DNA from 3 places in the Photobacterium sp. R1 genome. Region 2 is predicted to be linked to each of the others. Evidence: predicted binding sites of a transcription regulator. Region 2 holds the regulator's gene; each other region holds the start of a gene.
The links. The regulator CRP, encoded in region 2, controls carbon source genes, mostly activating them, when cyclic AMP is high. The targets are predictions, from matches to a motif close to TGTGANNNNNNTCACA.
Positions count from the first base shown of each region.

Region 1: the regulator CRP is predicted to act here: its motif matches at 2,209-2,224, upstream of recB (exodeoxyribonuclease V subunit beta).
Region 3: the regulator CRP is predicted to act here: its motif matches at 3,035-3,050, upstream of ACYP03_RS08955 (NupC/NupG family nucleoside CNT transporter).

Region 1 covers NZ_BAAHZP010000020.1:71,097-76,624, forward strand. The annotation lists gene recB (exodeoxyribonuclease V subunit beta) at 1-2,084, opposite strand, end outside; gene recC (exodeoxyribonuclease V subunit gamma) at 2,413-5,528, opposite strand, start outside.
Region 2 covers NZ_BAAHZP010000008.1:32,918-38,445, forward strand. The annotation lists gene ACYP03_RS14460 (hydrolase) at 1-679, shown strand, start outside; gene ACYP03_RS14465 (phosphoribulokinase) at 736-1,605, opposite strand; gene ACYP03_RS14470 (YheU family protein) at 1,732-1,953, opposite strand; gene ACYP03_RS14475 (OsmC family protein) at 1,987-2,391, opposite strand; gene crp (cAMP-activated global transcriptional regulator CRP) at 2,666-3,298, shown strand; gene ACYP03_RS14485 (hypothetical protein) at 3,481-3,690, shown strand; gene ACYP03_RS14490 (2-oxoadipate dioxygenase/decarboxylase family protein) at 3,790-4,584, opposite strand; gene astD (succinylglutamate-semialdehyde dehydrogenase) at 4,621-5,528, opposite strand, start outside.
Region 3 covers NZ_BAAHZP010000004.1:233,949-239,476, forward strand. The annotation lists gene ACYP03_RS08940 (ImpA family metalloprotease) at 1-1,750, opposite strand, end outside; gene ACYP03_RS08945 (hypothetical protein) at 1,979-2,197, shown strand; gene ACYP03_RS08950 (TatD family hydrolase) at 2,184-2,984, shown strand; gene ACYP03_RS08955 (NupC/NupG family nucleoside CNT transporter) at 3,196-4,479, shown strand; gene ACYP03_RS08960 (XapX domain-containing protein) at 4,797-4,967, shown strand; gene deoC (deoxyribose-phosphate aldolase) at 5,370-5,528, shown strand, end outside.

The DNA of each region.
Region 1 (5,528 bases), on a different contig from region 2:
CGTTCTGCTATCTGACGTCGGGTCAGCATGTGACGAATCATCGGCAGGACACCGCGACGCTGCCACAGGCTGCGGTAATCGCGGAACTCGGCGATCCAGCGCTCCCACTCATCTTCCTCGTTATTGAGCCGGTCCAGCTGAAAGGCACTGAGTGCAAACAAAGGCGTTGCCAGCGCTGCACGCAGCGTTGTTTCCTGTTCCGGATACTGGACGGCTACCAGCAGACGCAGCAGATCGGCCGCTTCCTGGCTGGCAAAGACACTGTCCCGGTTCGACAGATAGACACTGGCAATCCCCTGTCCGGCCAGCGCCTGACGGATCAGGGCCGCTTCTGTCCCGGTCCGCACCAGCACCGCAATATCACCGGCTGCCACCGGATGTTGTTCTTCCCCGTCCACCAGCGCAGCCTGACCCAGTTCAGACTGAGTCAGAATCGTCTGGATCTGGGCCGCGGTAGCTTCCGCCATCACGGTTTGATAATCCCCTTTCGTGACCGGCGCCTCGGCATCCATGTGCCAGAAACACAGCGCCTGCTGCCGTTCACCGTTCAGTATCCAGTGTCGTTCAGCCGCTTTCGGGCTGGACTGGACGGGCAGGAACTGGATATCGCTGTCATAGATAAAAGGACTGTCCGGCAGTGCAAACACCCGGTTGGCCGCGGCCACCATACTGGCGGTCGAGCGCCAGTTGGTGCCCAGCGTATAATGGGCACTGACCTGCCGCCTCGCCCGGATATAGGTGAAAATATCCGCGCCCCGGAAAGCATAAATCGCCTGCTTGGGATCGCCGATCATAAAGAGTCCGGACACGGCTGCCGATGATTCTCCCTCGGCAGACTCTTCCGGCAGATAAACCGTACTGAAAATCTGATACTGGAGCGGATCCGTGTCCTGAAACTCATCAATCATTGCCACCGGATACAAATGACGGATCCGGGCTGCAAGAGCACCATTCCCGCTGTCGCGATCCGTTTGCAGCGCGGCTGCCAGTTGCGTCAGCAAATCATCAAAAGACAGCCAGCCTTTGCGCTGTTTTGCCTCAGTCAGTAGTTCCCGGCATGCCCGGATCGCGTGCGCCAGAATCGGCTCCCGTACACTGGGCGGGTTCGCCAGCAAATCCTGAATCGCAACAAAAACCGGATGCTCCGGCACGGTGCCCTTGGCCGTTTTCTCTGCCAGCACTGCCTGATCAAATTTTTCCAGGGCCTTGGGCAGACTGTAATCTGTGGTCGGCTGCGCAGCCCATTGGCCGACTTCTTCCAGCGCCTTTGGCAGACTGGTTTTGGTATAACTGCGCTTATTCACCCCGGAATCGCTGATCAACGCAAAAAAATCAGCCACATGCGCACACCAGCCCTGCTTGACGACTTCTATCCGTTCCAGATTCTGCTGGTGTAACTGCGCCAGATCGCCGGATAACGGCGGCGCTTTCAGCACGACCGGTGCACCGGACAAAAAGGGATTGATCGCTTGCAGCAGTGTTTCCGGGGCGGGCCAGCACCGACGAATTTCATTCGCCAGTTCACGGGACAGCGGATAGAAATAACGGCGCCAGTAATCGGCTGCGACCTGTGCCCTGAGCTGACTTTCTTCCGTAATGAATTCATTGGTGAACAAGCTGCCGGATTCAAAGGCATTCTGGGTCAGCATACGCTGACAAAAACCGTGGATGGTGAAAATCGCAGCTTCATCCATCTGTCTCTCGGCCTGCAAGAGTAAGGTGGCCGATCGGGCATGATCCGGCAGATCCGACAACAGCCCCGCCAGAATCGGATCCTCGCTGGAGCCGCGGCTGAAAGCGATCCGGGCATCGTGAATCCGTCGGCGGATCCTGTCTCTCAGCTCAGCTGTTGCCGCTTCAGTAAAGGTCACCACCAGAATCTGATCCACGGTCAGCGGATGCGGAAATGCCGCGCCCGCTTCACCATGTCCTAACAGCAGACGCAGATACAGGCTGGCAATGGTGAAGGTTTTTCCCGTGCCCGCCGAAGCTTCAATCAGCCGGGTCCCATGCAGGGGAAACGTCATTGCCTCCAGCGGCTGTGGCATGATTGCTGATTTATCCGTTGCTGTGGTCGCTGTCATCTCATCAACCTGGTCTCTGAAAAAATTATTTGCCCGCATGCTGACACGGCACCCAAACTCCGTGGCACCAGAATTCTGTTTCAGGCAGCATAAAAAATGGAAAACTTTCTTTTTTACATGTGCTTTTGTGATCACTCACGGGTTCAACACTTTTTACCCTATTTCATTCTGATGTTTCTATCACTATGGGAGGTGTTTCACATTTTCAACCACTGGCTTTCTGTAGTATCGCAGCCACGAAATTTGGTCTACCTCTGGACCTTGTGGCCGACCGGTGAACACCCTACACTCATAATGATTTTGCCGGCGGCCACCTCGCTCACCTGCTTCAATCAACCGCTTCCAGATGCATTAACACAGGCTTGAGCACACGCTCTCCCCAGGTCATGACATCCGCCGCCAGATCATCCTGCCATTGCGGCCAGACACGGGCGATGTAGACATTGCTGCCTTCTCCGCGGAACAGATAGCTGTCCTGAAAAACCGCAGCCATTTTGGTCTGCGCTTTCAACAGAGTGTCCTCATCCGTCAGCCAGTTGCCGCTTTTATCCTGAAGCGCTTCCAGCCCCGACAAGACCGTGCGCGGGAAATAAGGCAGCGGATCCGACTGCCCGGCCAGATAACCGTCGATCAACGCGGTCAGTTGATCTCGGGCATAATCTGCGTCAACCGGTTTCAGCCGAAGATGGGTATCAATGCCCAGCAGATGAGTCGCTGCCGGAGTTTCCTGAGCGGCCAGTGCCAGATGTTCCATCCAGGCCTGAAGCATATCCTGAGCCCGGATCTTGCCCGGCCGGAAATGCACCAGACCTTCTGCGGTGCGGTGACGTAACCATCCCTGTAAGCGAATGCCACCGACAGCAGTTTCAAGCGGCAGGTCGATTTCCGGGTCTTCCGTCCGGGTGGCCAGCAAGGCTGAGATCTGCTCAGCCAGCGGCAGGATCTGCTGTGTTTCCTGCGCCAGCGTCAGTTCTCCGAATGCTCCAATCGGCAGACTGCCCGCAGCCTGCTGCCGGGCCTGAAACTGCGCCAGGGCCTCGGACTGATCTTTCGACTGCTCTTTTGCTTCCAGCAGGGTCATCAGCAGATTTTCGCGCAGCCGGTAACTCTGTAAACCATCCAGCGCAAACGGCTCATCATCCGCCATGGCGCCTTCGGCTGCATTGAAGTACACCTTCAGCCGACGATTGAAAAAATACTGTGCCGGCAGACGCCAGAAACGCTGTAGCTCCGCCAGCTCCATCACCGCCGACGTACCGGTCGATTCCGACAGCGCCTCCAGTGCGACCGGAGCCAGCGGCTGGTCCAGGAATTCGTCCTGAATCACCGGTTCCCGGCGGGCCGCAGAAAGCCACTCCGCTGCATAGCTCGGCGTTGCTCCCAGAAATGCCTGCGGACTGAAAGGCGTCAGCGGGTGGTGGCGGACCAATTGCTGAAGCAGCCGGGCGGCTGAATCGTCTGGCGGCAGACTTTCATCCCCGGTCAGACAGAATCCCTGCTGACAATATTCCAGCAATTCACTCAGCAGCACTGACGGCATTTGCTCGCTGTTGTCCTGAATCGACCGGCCGACATAACTGATATAGAGCTGCTGCTGGGCCGAGAGCATGGCCTCAAGGAACAGGTATCTGTCGTCGTCACGGCGGGAGCGGTCACCGGCGCGCTGGCGGCCGACCATGAGATCAAAACCTTCCGGCGCAATGGTACGCGGGTAGACGCCGTCGTTCATTCCCAGCAGACAGACCACCTGAAACGGAATAGAACGCATCGGCATCAGGGTACAGAAGTTGATCTGTCCGGCCAGAAAGCGCTGACTGATCCGTTCGCCGCCCAGTTTGTCATTGAGGTAGTCACGCATGATGGCCGGAGTCAGCTGGTCGCCGTAACCGGCATCTTTCAGCTGCTGTTCCAGCTGTTGTAATTTCTCGCGGATCAGGCGAAGGACCAGCTCTCCTTCCGTATCCACGACAAAGAAATCGTCCAGTAACTGGTTCAGCACCGCAAACCAGCCGCTGGCTGAATGAGGTTGATTCAGCACCTTGCGATAATGAATGAGTTGTTCGACAAAAACGCTGAGCTGGCCGGCCAGCTCGGCCTCCATCCCCTGCACTTCATCATAGGCCAGCATCCCCTGATAGAGTCCTGCCTGCTGTGGCATGGCATAGCCCAGCAGCATCCGCTGCAAGCCAAACAGCCAGGTATTCTGTTTCTGATCCGGGAGAGCAAACTCCCGGGCCGTATCACCATCCAGTCCCCAGCGGATCCCTGCTTCTTCAATCCAGGCTTTCACCTGAAGAAAACGTTCTGCATCCAGACCATACCGATTCATGATCGCGGGTACTTCCAGCATTTCCGTCAGCTCAGAAGCATGACAGCGGCTGTTCGGCAGATCCAGCAGACGCAGGAACGCCAGCAACACCGGATTTTCCTGATCCGCACTGCGGTCAGAGATTGAAAAAGGCAGATACCGCTCTGCCGGGGCATTGCCAAAGACCGCCTGAATGTAAGGGCTGTAGGCATTGATATCCGCCACCATCACCACGATGTCACGCGGCGAGAGTTCGGGGTTGGCATCCAGCATCGCCAGCAGATTGTCATGCAGTACTTCCACCTCCCGCATCGGCGAGTGGCAGACATGCACAGACAGTGAACGATCGTCGGCACTCAACGGCATCTTGTGCTGACTGTCGGCCAGCAGCTGATCATTGACCCGGTCTTCAAGCTGCAGAATATCGGACTGAATTGCATGCAGGAGGCTGTCGGCCGGGATATCAACAAAGGCATCGACTTCAAAGGCTTCCAGTTCAGACAGCAGATACAGATTATCGCGTCCCAATTTCCCCAGCGAGGCCAGCAACGTGTTTCCGACCGCGGCTTCCTGATGCGTTTCGTCCACCAGATTCTGTTCCAGCGAGCCCTTCAGCATCCCGACATCGCCCACCGGTTCACTGTGTTCATCCTGCCAGATCACCTGCTGACGCTGTCTGGCTGCAAGGCGTGCCAGATATTTGCGATCACGGACATCCCCCCAGTAGTGGCGACACGGGTTCGTGAACATCAGATGGACATCAATGTGCTGACCCAGTGCGGCCAGTGCATCCATATAGCGCGGTGGTAAGGCAGAAATCCCGAACACAAACAGTCGCTTGGGCAGCGTATCCGGCAAAGCCGTTCCGGACTGAGCCGCATGGTTCAGAGATTCAATGAAGTGTTCGTACAGATTGGCCCGGTGATACGGCGACTGTCCCTGCGACAGAATATGATCGTACAGTGCCTGCCAGAGGATCGGCTGCCAGGGATGTTCCGCGGTGAGTTCCGGATCAACCACGCCGGATTCCCATGCCTGAATCCATTCCGGGCGGTACACCAGATACTGGTCAAAAATATCGGCAATTTTGGCCGACAGCTGATAGCGACGCTGCTGATCGTCATCTTCGGCCAGAT
Region 2 (5,528 bases):
ATGCAGCGGAGAAATTAACCGTCAGGCCCGGAGCTATCACTCCGGTGAAACCAGTGATGCACGTTACTTCATCGACCAGTTACGCGAACGTTTTCCGCATCATCCATTGCTGGCGGTGGGAGTTTCTCTGGGGGGTAATATGCTGGTGAACTATCTGGCTGAAACCGGCGAAGCATCCGGACTGACCGCAGCTCAGGTCATTTCTCCACCCTTGGATCTGTCAGCCTGCTCGTCCCGGATTGAACAGGGGTTTTCCCGGGTCTACCAGCGCTACCTGCTCGGTTCCATGAAGAAAAATATGCTGAAAAAAATGGCTGCGTTACCGGACCTGCTGCCCTTTCAGACCGAACAGATTGCTGGAATCGCATCGCTGCGACAGTTTGACGATACCGTCACAGCGCCACTGCATGGCTTTGCTGATGCGGCCGACTACTATCAACGTTGCAGCGGACTGGGAAAACTGGCGCAGGTACAGACCCCGTTGCGGGTGATTCATGCCGCTGACGATCCTTTCATGACGGCAGCAGTCATCCCGACACAGCCGCTGCCTGCCCATATCGAGTATCACCTGACCCAATACGGGGGCCATGTCGGTTTTATCAGCGGCAGCTGGCGCGAGCCGACTTTCTGGCTGGACCAGACCGTACCGGCCTGGTTTCAAAAAAAACTCAGGGATTAACCTGAAACAAAAAACGCCTGGCAAACCTGCACAGGCGTTTTTTCAATGAGGCCCGGTTATCCAATTTTCCCGGTATCGATCAGCTGCTGGATCAGCGGCCGCATGATCAGCTCCATCGCAAAGCTCATCTTCCCGCCCGGCACCACCAGCGTATTATGGCGCGACATAAATGAGCCCTGGATCATCGCCAGCAGATACGGGAAATCAACATTCTTGATGCCACGGAAACGGATCACCACAAAACTCTCATCCAGACTGGGGATGGCTTTCGCACTGACCGGGTTGGAGGTATCAACCGTCGGCACCCGCTGGAAGTTAATATGGGTCCGGGAAAACTGCGGAGTAATGTAATTGAGATAATCATCCATTGAACGGACGATGGACTCCATCACCGCTTCTCTGGAGTGGCCGCGATCGCGGGTATCCCGCACAATTTTCTGAATCCATTCCAGGTTCACAATCGGGACCATGCCAATCAGCAGGTCGACGTGCTGTGCAACATTAACATCGCCATCCACGACGCCGCCGTGCAGGCCTTCATAAAACAGCAGATCGGTATTTTCCGGCAGATCCTGCCAGGGTGTAAAAGTGCCCGGCATCTGGTTATAGGGCACGGCTTCATCAAACGTGTGCAGATAACGGCGGTATTTTCCGCTGCCGTCTTCACCGTACTGACGGAAAAAGTTTTCCAGCAGCGCAAAGTCATTGGCCTGCGGGCCAAAATAGCTGATGTGGCGCCCCTGCTCCTTGGCTTTGCGGATCTCCACATCCATTTCCGGACGGGTAAAACGGTGAAAACTGTCCCCTTCCAGCCATGCCGCATGGATATTCAGCATATTAAACATCTTGCGGAAAGCTTCCGAAGTGGTGGACGTTCCTGCTCCGGAGGAACCTGTTACTGCAATGATTGGGTGTTTTGCAGACATGACATACCTTGTCGTTTATCCAAACGGAATCAGTTATTAACAGGGCAAATGGATGCAGTCAAGCATCCGACCGCATCCGTCGGCGCCAGCTTCCGTTTTCTGCTGTCACCTCTGAGTATGGCAGCTTTATTCTGTGCGAAGCGAGCGACGTAGTTTGATATCCACCGTTTCGTGCAATTCGGAATACATAATCACGGCCTCTCCCGCCGCCAATTGCTGGCGCACCTTGTCCACTTTCTGCGCCAGGCTCAGCTCTTGCTCACCGTAGTCGGTGCCCTCGCGCAGGACAAAGTGTTCAATCAGGTTGGTCAGCGTTTCAGCATCGATATCTTGCCAGGGAATGATCATACAACTTACCTGATTAACCCAGATGACAACGGCTTATGCCGCGACAATCTGGTAAGAATGAGTCAGGGTCACGCCTTTGCCCAGCATCAGGCACACGGAGCAGTACTTTTCCAGTGAATCGCTGACAGCTTTGGCAACCTGAGCGTCATCGAGATGATGACCTGTGACGACAAAATGCAGATTGGCCGAGGTGAAATAACGCGGTGCCTGTTCGCGGCGCACGGAATCAATCTGTGCCTCACAGGCGGTGATCGCCTGACCGGCACTTTTCAGCGCATCGACCACGTCCACCGAGCTGCAGCCTCCGGCAGCCATCAGGACCAGTTCCATCGGGCTGGGCGCTTTACTGCCGCCGTTCCCGTCCATGACCACACTGTGGCCCGAGTTAGACTGGCCGATAAAAGTCAAATCTTCGACCCATTTCACACGTGATTGCATGCGTTACTCCTTACTACAAAAACCCGGATTTTATCACTAAGTCACAACGGTGTGATCATGTGCACAGTAAAGTGTCCAAAATGTTCATTTATCCCCGCGCAATATCAAGCAATGCATGACGAAAAAAGTTAAACTCTTGGTCTGAATGTTCACATGCGCTTGCAGCCCAGCCGTTGACTGAATATGCTAGTTGGCAAACAATAGTATTGTTCTACCCAACCCCAATGCAAGGAATGACGTTGTTGGGCAACACACTGCAGAGGAAGTTAGTAATATGGTTCCAGGTAAACCGCAAACAGATCCAACTTTGGAGTGGTTCCTTTCTCACTGCCACATTCATAAGTACCCGTCGAAGAGTACACTGATCCATGCTGGCGAGAAAGCAGAGACCCTCTACTACATTGTCAAAGGTTCCGTCGCCGTTCTGATCAAGGATGAAGAAGGTAAGGAAATGATCCTGTCTTACCTCAACCAGGGCGACTTCATTGGTGAACTGGGCCTGTTTGAAGAAGGCCAGGAGCGTACTGCCTGGGTTCGTGCGAAAACACCATGTGAAGTGGCTGAAATTTCCTTTAAGAAATTCCGTCAGCTGATCCAGGTTAATCCGGATATCCTGATGCGTCTGTCTGCACAGATGGCACGCCGTCTGCAAGTCACCAGCCAGAAAGTCGGTGACCTAGCATTCCTGGACGTGACTGGCCGTATTGCCCAGACCCTGCTGAATCTGGCAAAACAGCCGGATGCCATGACTCACCCGGACGGCATGCAGATCAAAATTACCCGTCAGGAAATCGGCCAGATTGTTGGCTGTTCCCGTGAAACCGTTGGCCGCATTCTGAAGATGCTGGAAGAGCAGAACCTGATTTCTGCCCACGGTAAAACCATCGTTGTGTACGGAACACGCTGATCACTCTCCGGTGATGCAGCCAATGTGAGTACAATAAAAAGCCGCAAGCGCGGCTTTTTTTATTTCTGCCGGGCATACCCTGTGATTACAGCTGTTTTCTCAGGACACTTCACATTTTTTCAGTTGCCTTCCATCCCTCTGTTGCTACATTTGGCGTATCAGTACTATGTGGATGTGCAGATATGGATATCGAACGTTTTGCCCCAAATGCCCAGCACAATCAGCTTCCCCCGCGCCCTGTCGTAACCAGAGGACGTTTCCTCTCTGCCTCGGTTGAAATGACAGGTTTTCAGTCTCCCCGGCAGCTCCTGGAGCAGGAAGCCTACCTGTGTCTGACCAGCCCCCCAAGTGAATCGGATGACTGGATGCAACCGCTGGATCAACAGCACTGACAAGCCCTCTCACAGCACGAGATATGGCATTCAGACACCCCAGATAAAAAAACAGCGGCCCAGAGGCCGCTGTTTAATGACAGAGCAAAGATACCTGTCTTACATATTCGTACTTTCGAAGATCTTGTCAGCCGACGCAGCCACAAAGCCCGGGTAGAGTTCCCCATTCTCCTGCAGATACCGCTTGGCAAACTCATAGAAACCGCCTGGAATTGAACGGATACCATCGGTAAAGCGGACTTCCACCCGATCAGCCATCGTTGATGACTGCTCCAGCAGCACTTCCGGACTACCTTTCACTTCACCACCCGATTCATTGATGGTGAAGCCGTTGTGGCGCAGCAGGCTGTTCACCTCTGCAACTTCCGCAAACTGCTCCAGCTGATTTACGCTGACAGTAAAATGGTTCGCACCATAACCGTGGGCAGCAACCCAACCCGCGTACTCACTTTCCTCGGCCAGCTTCTCATAGGTCGCGTAATCGAGATCCCATAAACGGCCACCGTACAGGAAAGCACCATCCTTCATTGCGCCTTCAGGAATCTGCTTCACCAGCTCACGCACGGTATTTTGCAGATCCGCCGAGCACTGTCCGACCAGCAGTTCACTGATAAAGACTTTCGGTGCAGCCGGGTTCGGATGCTCAAAGTGCTCCGCATACAGTTTCTTCTGCTCGAAATGATACGTTCCGCACGGCTTATAACCAATCGCAATGAATGGTGCAGCCAGCACATCCAGGCTCACACCCGGCAGATTGAACGTACGCAGGGCAATGTGATCGTTCAGCAAAGGCTCTTCCTCTGTCAGCAGATCGTGCACCTGAGCGGCCGAAGGGCAAAGACGGGTTGTGTAGTCCTGCCAAAGGGCATCAAACAGTTTTTCCACTCTTTCCATGTTGCGGTTCCCTCGTCAATACGGGTTAAGCAATAGTTACAGTTGGATCCCCGGAGACAGCTGAGCAGGCAGTTCGGTTGCCTCTCCTTCCATGGATGCCATTGGATACGCACAGTAGTCCGCGGCGTAGTAAGCGCTTGGGCGCAGGTTACCGGACGCACCCGGACCACCGAACGGTGCATCACCGCTGGCACCCGTCAGCTGACGGTTGCGGTTCACAACACCGGCGCGAATATGATCGATAAAGTACTGCCACTCGCTGTCGTCAGTCGAAACCAGACCGGCAGACAGGCCGTAGCGGGTGTCATTTGCCATTTCAACAGCCTGAGGCAGCTCCTGATAACGAGCCACCTGCAGCAACGGACCAAAATATTCTTCGTCCGGCAGCTCGGCAATCTTGCTCACTTCAACAATACCCGGAGTCACGATGGCGCCCTGACCACGCTCAGCTTTCAGCAGCGCTTCACCACCCATGCTCAGCAGACGTTCCTGCGCGGCAATAATGTTATCAGCCGCGACCACAGAGATTTGCGGCCCCATAAACGGCTGTGGCTCAGCAAACGGACCGTCAACTTTGATGGCCTTGGTTGCCGCAATCAGTTCAGCAATCAGCGCATCCCCTTCAGCACCTTCAGGTACATACAGGCGACGGGCACAGGTACAACGCTGACCGGCACTGATAAACGCCGACTGGATGATGGTGTAAACCGTCGATTTCAGATCGCCGTAAGCTTTGGAGATCACCATCGGGTTGTTCCCGCCCATTTCCAGTGCCAGCATCTTGCCAGGCTGACCGGCAAACTGGCGATGCAGAATGTGTCCGGTGTTCGCACTGCCGGTGAACAGCAGACCATCGATACCGGCAGATTGTGCCAGCGCTTCACCAGTGGCACGTGCGCCCTGAACCAGGTTGATCACACCAGCAGGCAGACCCGCCTGTTCCC
Region 3 (5,528 bases), on a different contig from region 2:
GCATCCGGCTGTTTCGTGAGTGGATCTCAAAATGTTCGGTCGCCACTTCGGCCCAGTCGTAGGCGTTGTTGTTCACCGCCGTGATGAAGGCAGCATCATTCTCACCCGGTTTCCAGTACGGATGCTGGCCAATCTGACGAAATGCAAAGGTCATCTCGGTCCCTTTGTCTGTAAAGCCAACCTGAACCGGGCCGCCATAAGGTGATGTCAGGTGGATGGTCTCGCCGGCCTGGATGGTGACCGGATGTGACTGCAGGAATTTCGGCCGGTTGTAGCCGTCATTCGGTGCCATCGGTTTGGTGGAAGTCGCACGCTGGGTATTGATAAAAATCCGGGCGGCCACGTCGCTGTGAGGGTCTGTCCGGGTGACGGTCAGGGTCTGTCCCGGCAGGGCATAAACACCGGCGGCACGCCACGGTGTCCGGCTGGTCAGCGTGACGGTTTGCTCTGCCGGGGAGACATGGCTGAAATCGGTGCGGCTGAAATTCCCCAGATCCGGCTGGACCGGATTGATCTGACGCGTGTTATACACCAGATGGTCGGCAAAGTAGCTTCTCAAAAACGTCAGTGTCGGGGTGCTGTTTTTTGACATCGGGAAACGGACGTTTTTCCGGTATTGATCTGCAAGCAGGATCAGGTGTTTTTCCAGCGTGTAATCATCCGGCAATGTGAAGATGTCGGTCGCGGATTCATCAACATTGCGAACAATGGCACGCAGTGATTCTGCCGGTGTCAGAAACTCGGTACCGAAGGCCGGAAGATTGTCGCAGCTGTTATTGTCATCTTCGCAATCTGCAATATGGAAGCTGAAGCTGTTGTCCCGGAGACGGGCAATCAGTGTTTCAATGCCGGATAGAGAGCCGGTCTGGTCCCGCATCTCTGCGGCTGACGACCAGTTGGCCTTATCCTGGGTAAAATAATTGCCGGCACCGCCGACGGCTTGCGTCTGTACGCCAAAGTAGCTCAGAACCGGGTTGGTCAGTGGCGTTGAGTTCCAGCTGTTGGTGTGCACATAGAGCATGGCGCGCTTGCGGGCTGCTGCTGCATCCAGTGCAGTGGTTACACTGTGCTCGCTGAACGAACCGCTGGTCCCGGTGATGATCAGATCGGCTTGTGACAGGCAGTCAGACAGCTGAGCTTCATCTTCACACAGGGTAAACGTCAGGTTTGGGTAGCGGCTTTGCAGCCAGTTCTTGGACTGATTAAAGTGACTGCTGCTGAGCAGCGTAAACGACACTTTGAGGTCGGAACGGCCCGTGCTCAGTGCGGGGACCAGCAGCCAGTCGATGATTTTTTGCATGTTCGATGCAAAATCGCCGTGGGAACCGGCATCCAGCTCACGTAGGATATTGGTGCCAAAGGCCACGCTGCGTCGCTCTTTTGCATCTCTCAGGGTAACCAGGGGATAGCCCTGATTTCCCGTGATCAGTTCTTTCGCACTGGTCAGATGCTTCAGGCTGAAATAGCGGGAGTTTCTGCCGGGATCGTACTGGATCGTATTCTGGCCAAAAATCTGGCTCTGTAGCGAAGCCAGACTGGAATGTTCCTTACTGATGATGGTTGCGATACGTTGTTCCAGTGCAGCACTGTCGCTGGGCAGCAGTCGGGGATCGCCCAGTTTCACCGCGGCATTGATCGGATCCAGGGGCAAGTTTGCCCCGCTTGCATTCTGGCCGTCATTTTTTGTATCTCCGCCACCGCCGCATGCTGCCAGCGAAAGACATAAAAGTATGGAACTGAGCTTTTTCATTCTGAAGTCGTTTTTATGAGTTTTATGATGCTTAGTATCATAAACGGCAGTTTTATATGTGAAATGCCAGAAAACTTGGGGTGAATCGCGAAAAATTTATCGCACTGTGATGGATGTAATGCTGTGTTTCCGCGCCGGTGCTTTGAGTCCCGAAAATATGCGGGAGCCGTTTCTTTCATTCGGCAAGCCTGAAATAATCAGGCTCTCTTCTTTTTTGAGTCCATACAAATGCTGAACGTCATTCGAAGCTGGCTTGCACGGTACGACGCCTGGTGTGAGCGCATGGGATTGATTCCGGAAAACCGTCGCTGTTGTGCGCCGGTCCGCTATGATGAAGATGATGCCCGTCATCCTGCGCAGCGGGCAGCCCGGTTGAAAGCCTGCCAGAGCCAGGCCCAAACTCAGAGCCAGACCCGAGACAACGGTGAGCCGCGTGCAACTGATTGACAGCCACTGCCATTTTGATTTCCCGCCCTTTGCGGACAATTCCGGCTACTATCTCGATTTGGCCCGGCAGGCAGGTGTCAGCCATATCGTGATTCCGTCGGTCGGGGAGCAGAACTGGCAGCAGGTCAGAAATCTGTGTCACACCGGCGGGCCGACGGCACCGGCGCTGTTTTATGCCCTGGGGATGCATCCGTACTTTGCAGAGGAGCACGGACCACAGACGCTGGCACGGCTGGAACAGGCGCTTGAACAGGCCCGGAATGACCCGTGTTGTGTTGCGGTGGGCGAATGCGGGCTCGATTTCGCCATTCCGGATGCGGACCGCCGCCAGCAAACCGACTGGCTTTCAGCGCAGCTTTCCCTGTCCAATCAGTTTAACCTGCCCGTGATTCTTCATTGCCGGAAGGCTTTCCCTGAATTGCTAAAGTGTCTGAAATCCTGTTCGCCGGTTCGGGGAGGGGTTTATCACGCTTTCAGTGGCAGTTTGCAGCAAGCGACTCAACTTCTTGATCTAGGTATCAAAATTGGTGTCGGTGGTACGATCACCTATCGCAGAGCAAACAAAACTCGCACTACAATAGCTCAGTTGCCTCTTGATGCATTGTTGCTGGAAACTGACGCGCCGGATATGCCACCGGCTGGTTTCCAGGGAGAGCCGAACCGTCCGGACAGAGTCGTGCAGGTTTTGAACGCTCTGACGGAACTGAGATCAGAGTCAGTAGCCCAGTTAACACAGGCGACTAACAAAAATGCAGAAGTCTTGTTTGCATTGCCTTCTCAAATTTGAAGATTCTGACGTTTATTTGGCTTTTTATTGTGCATCAAGTGGAACTTGAGTGTGATTGCCATCACACTTGATGTTCAACTTTCACTCGGTTGCCAACCAAAGTGTGACGTGTGCATTACATGCTGATAGTTGCCATGCGTATAATGCGCCCGACTCCTTGTGAGCCGAATTGTCGAGACGCCAAATTTTAACTATAGGGATGCCATAAACCATGAGCCTGTTTATGAGCCTGGTTGGGATGGTTGTGCTGCTGCTGGTAGCCGTGCTGCTGTCTGATAACCGCAAAGCTATTAACGTACGTACTGTTGGGGGCGCGTTTGCCATCCAATTTTTCTTTGGTGCATTCGTTCTGTATGTACCGGTAGGCCGTGATGCGCTGTATGGTGTATCGCAAGCTGTTGCCAATGTGATTGGTTACGGTGATCAGGGTATTTCTTTCCTGTTCGGCGGCCTGGTATCAGGCAAGATGTTTGAAGTCTTCGGTGGCGGCGGTTTCGTCTTCGCACTGAAAGTACTGCCTGTTATCGTTTTCTTCTCTGCGCTGATCAGCGTGCTGTACTATCTGGGTGTGATGCAGTTTGTCATCAACATTCTGGGTGGCGCACTGCAAAAAGCTCTGGGTACCTCTCGTGCCGAATCTATGTCTGCAACAGCAAACATTTTCGTAGGTCAGACTGAAGCACCACTGGTTGTGCGTCCGTTTGTACCTAAAATGACTCAATCTGAGCTGTTTGCGGTCATGTGTGGTGGTCTGGCATCTGTTGCGGGTGGTGTACTGGCAGGTTACGCATCGATGGGTGTTCCTCTGGAATATCTGATCGCGGCATCCTTCATGGCGGCTCCTGGTGGTCTGCTGTTTGCGAAAATCATCAAGCCTGAAACTGAGAAGCCTGTTGAGCAAATGGGCGGCGACGATGACAGCCACGATGACAAACCTGCAAACGTAATTGATGCGGCTGCAGCGGGTGCGTCTTCCGGTATGCAACTGGCACTGAACGTAGGTGCGATGCTGCTGGCCTTCATCGGTTTGATCGCGCTGATCAACGGTATGCTGGGTGGTATCGGTGGCTGGTTCGGTATGCCTGAGCTGACTCTGGAACTGATCCTGGGTTATGTCTTCAAGCCACTGGCCTTCCTGATTGGTGTGCCATGGAACGAAGCTGAAGTTGCCGGTTCTTTCATCGGTCAGAAACTGGTTGTGAACGAGTTCGTTGCTTACCTGAACTTCACACCTTACCTGAAAGATGTAGCTGATGGCGGCATGGTGATTGCTGAAACAGGTGCTGCAATGTCTGAGAAGACACGTGCAATCATCTCCTTCGCACTGTGTGGTTTCGCAAACCTGTCCTCAATTGCAATCCTGCTGGGTGGTCTGGGCGGTCTGGCTCCAAGCCGTCGTCACGACATCGCTCGCTTCGGTATGAAAGCCGTTGCCGCGGGTACCCTGTCTAACCTGATGTCTGCAACGATTGCAGGTCTGTTCCTGTCACTGTAAGACGAACAGAATCTAATTAGGCACAAAAACGCCACAGTATGTTTGCTGTGGCGTTTTTATTTGTCTGTCAGACAGACGGACAGATTTTCGCCTTTCCAACAAATTCAGTAACTATCTGAATCTTTTCTGGTAAAAAATAGCAAAAAGCGGTCTTGTGGCCTTTTTTCCTCTTGCCCTGACGCGCATGCTATACCCTTGCAAAGCATGTCTCCTGAGGTCAACCGGGAAAAAGGACACTTCGTTGCCTGCGGTCTACACTCTGTGAGTGTTTTCCGGCTGTCGCGGTGTCAGCGGCTGCCACCGGACTGGAGCAGGCCATGAATGAAGTTGTATTCGCTTTACTCGCTGGTGTCATCGTTGGTTTGTTATTTTCAGCACTGAAACTGCCGATTCCGGCACCGCCAGTATTATCAGGCGTCATGGGCATTGTTGGCGTCTATGTGGGCGGTCAGCTGTATCAGTGGATCATCGAACGGTTCTTTTCCTGAGTGTGAAGACGCAGGATTTCAGCCTGCGGAAAAGCCGTCAGCCACCGGGTGAATTGGTCAACACATTATCCACGCTGGGAAACGTCTGAATGATGGTTCGCCTGAATATGGCTTGGTAATATGACAGCGAAAGGTTGCAGAATGATGGATTCTGCATGAAAGCAGTCTGATGGTTTTTTTGTGAATCAGGCTGTGAACTGAATGGCTGGTAAGGGGATTACCCGTTCGGAAAGCGTTCGGAAACCCACTTACGCGGTGAAAAGGATGTCAATCAGGTTAGCCTGAGTCTTCACGGAATCAAGTCCGCTTCTGTTTCTCTGTGGCTACAATGGCCGGCAAAGAAGCCGGGTCTGGGACAGCGGAGCAGAACACTTGGTAGAGCAATTTCGACTGGAGAAAGTCATGAGCGATTTAAAAACAGCGGCACTGCGTGCGTTAAAACTGATGGATCTGACCACACTGAACGATGACGATACGGATGCCAAAGTGATCGAGCTGTGTAAGAACGCAAAAACCCCGGTAGGCAATACTGCGGCAATTTGTATCTATCCTCGTTTTATC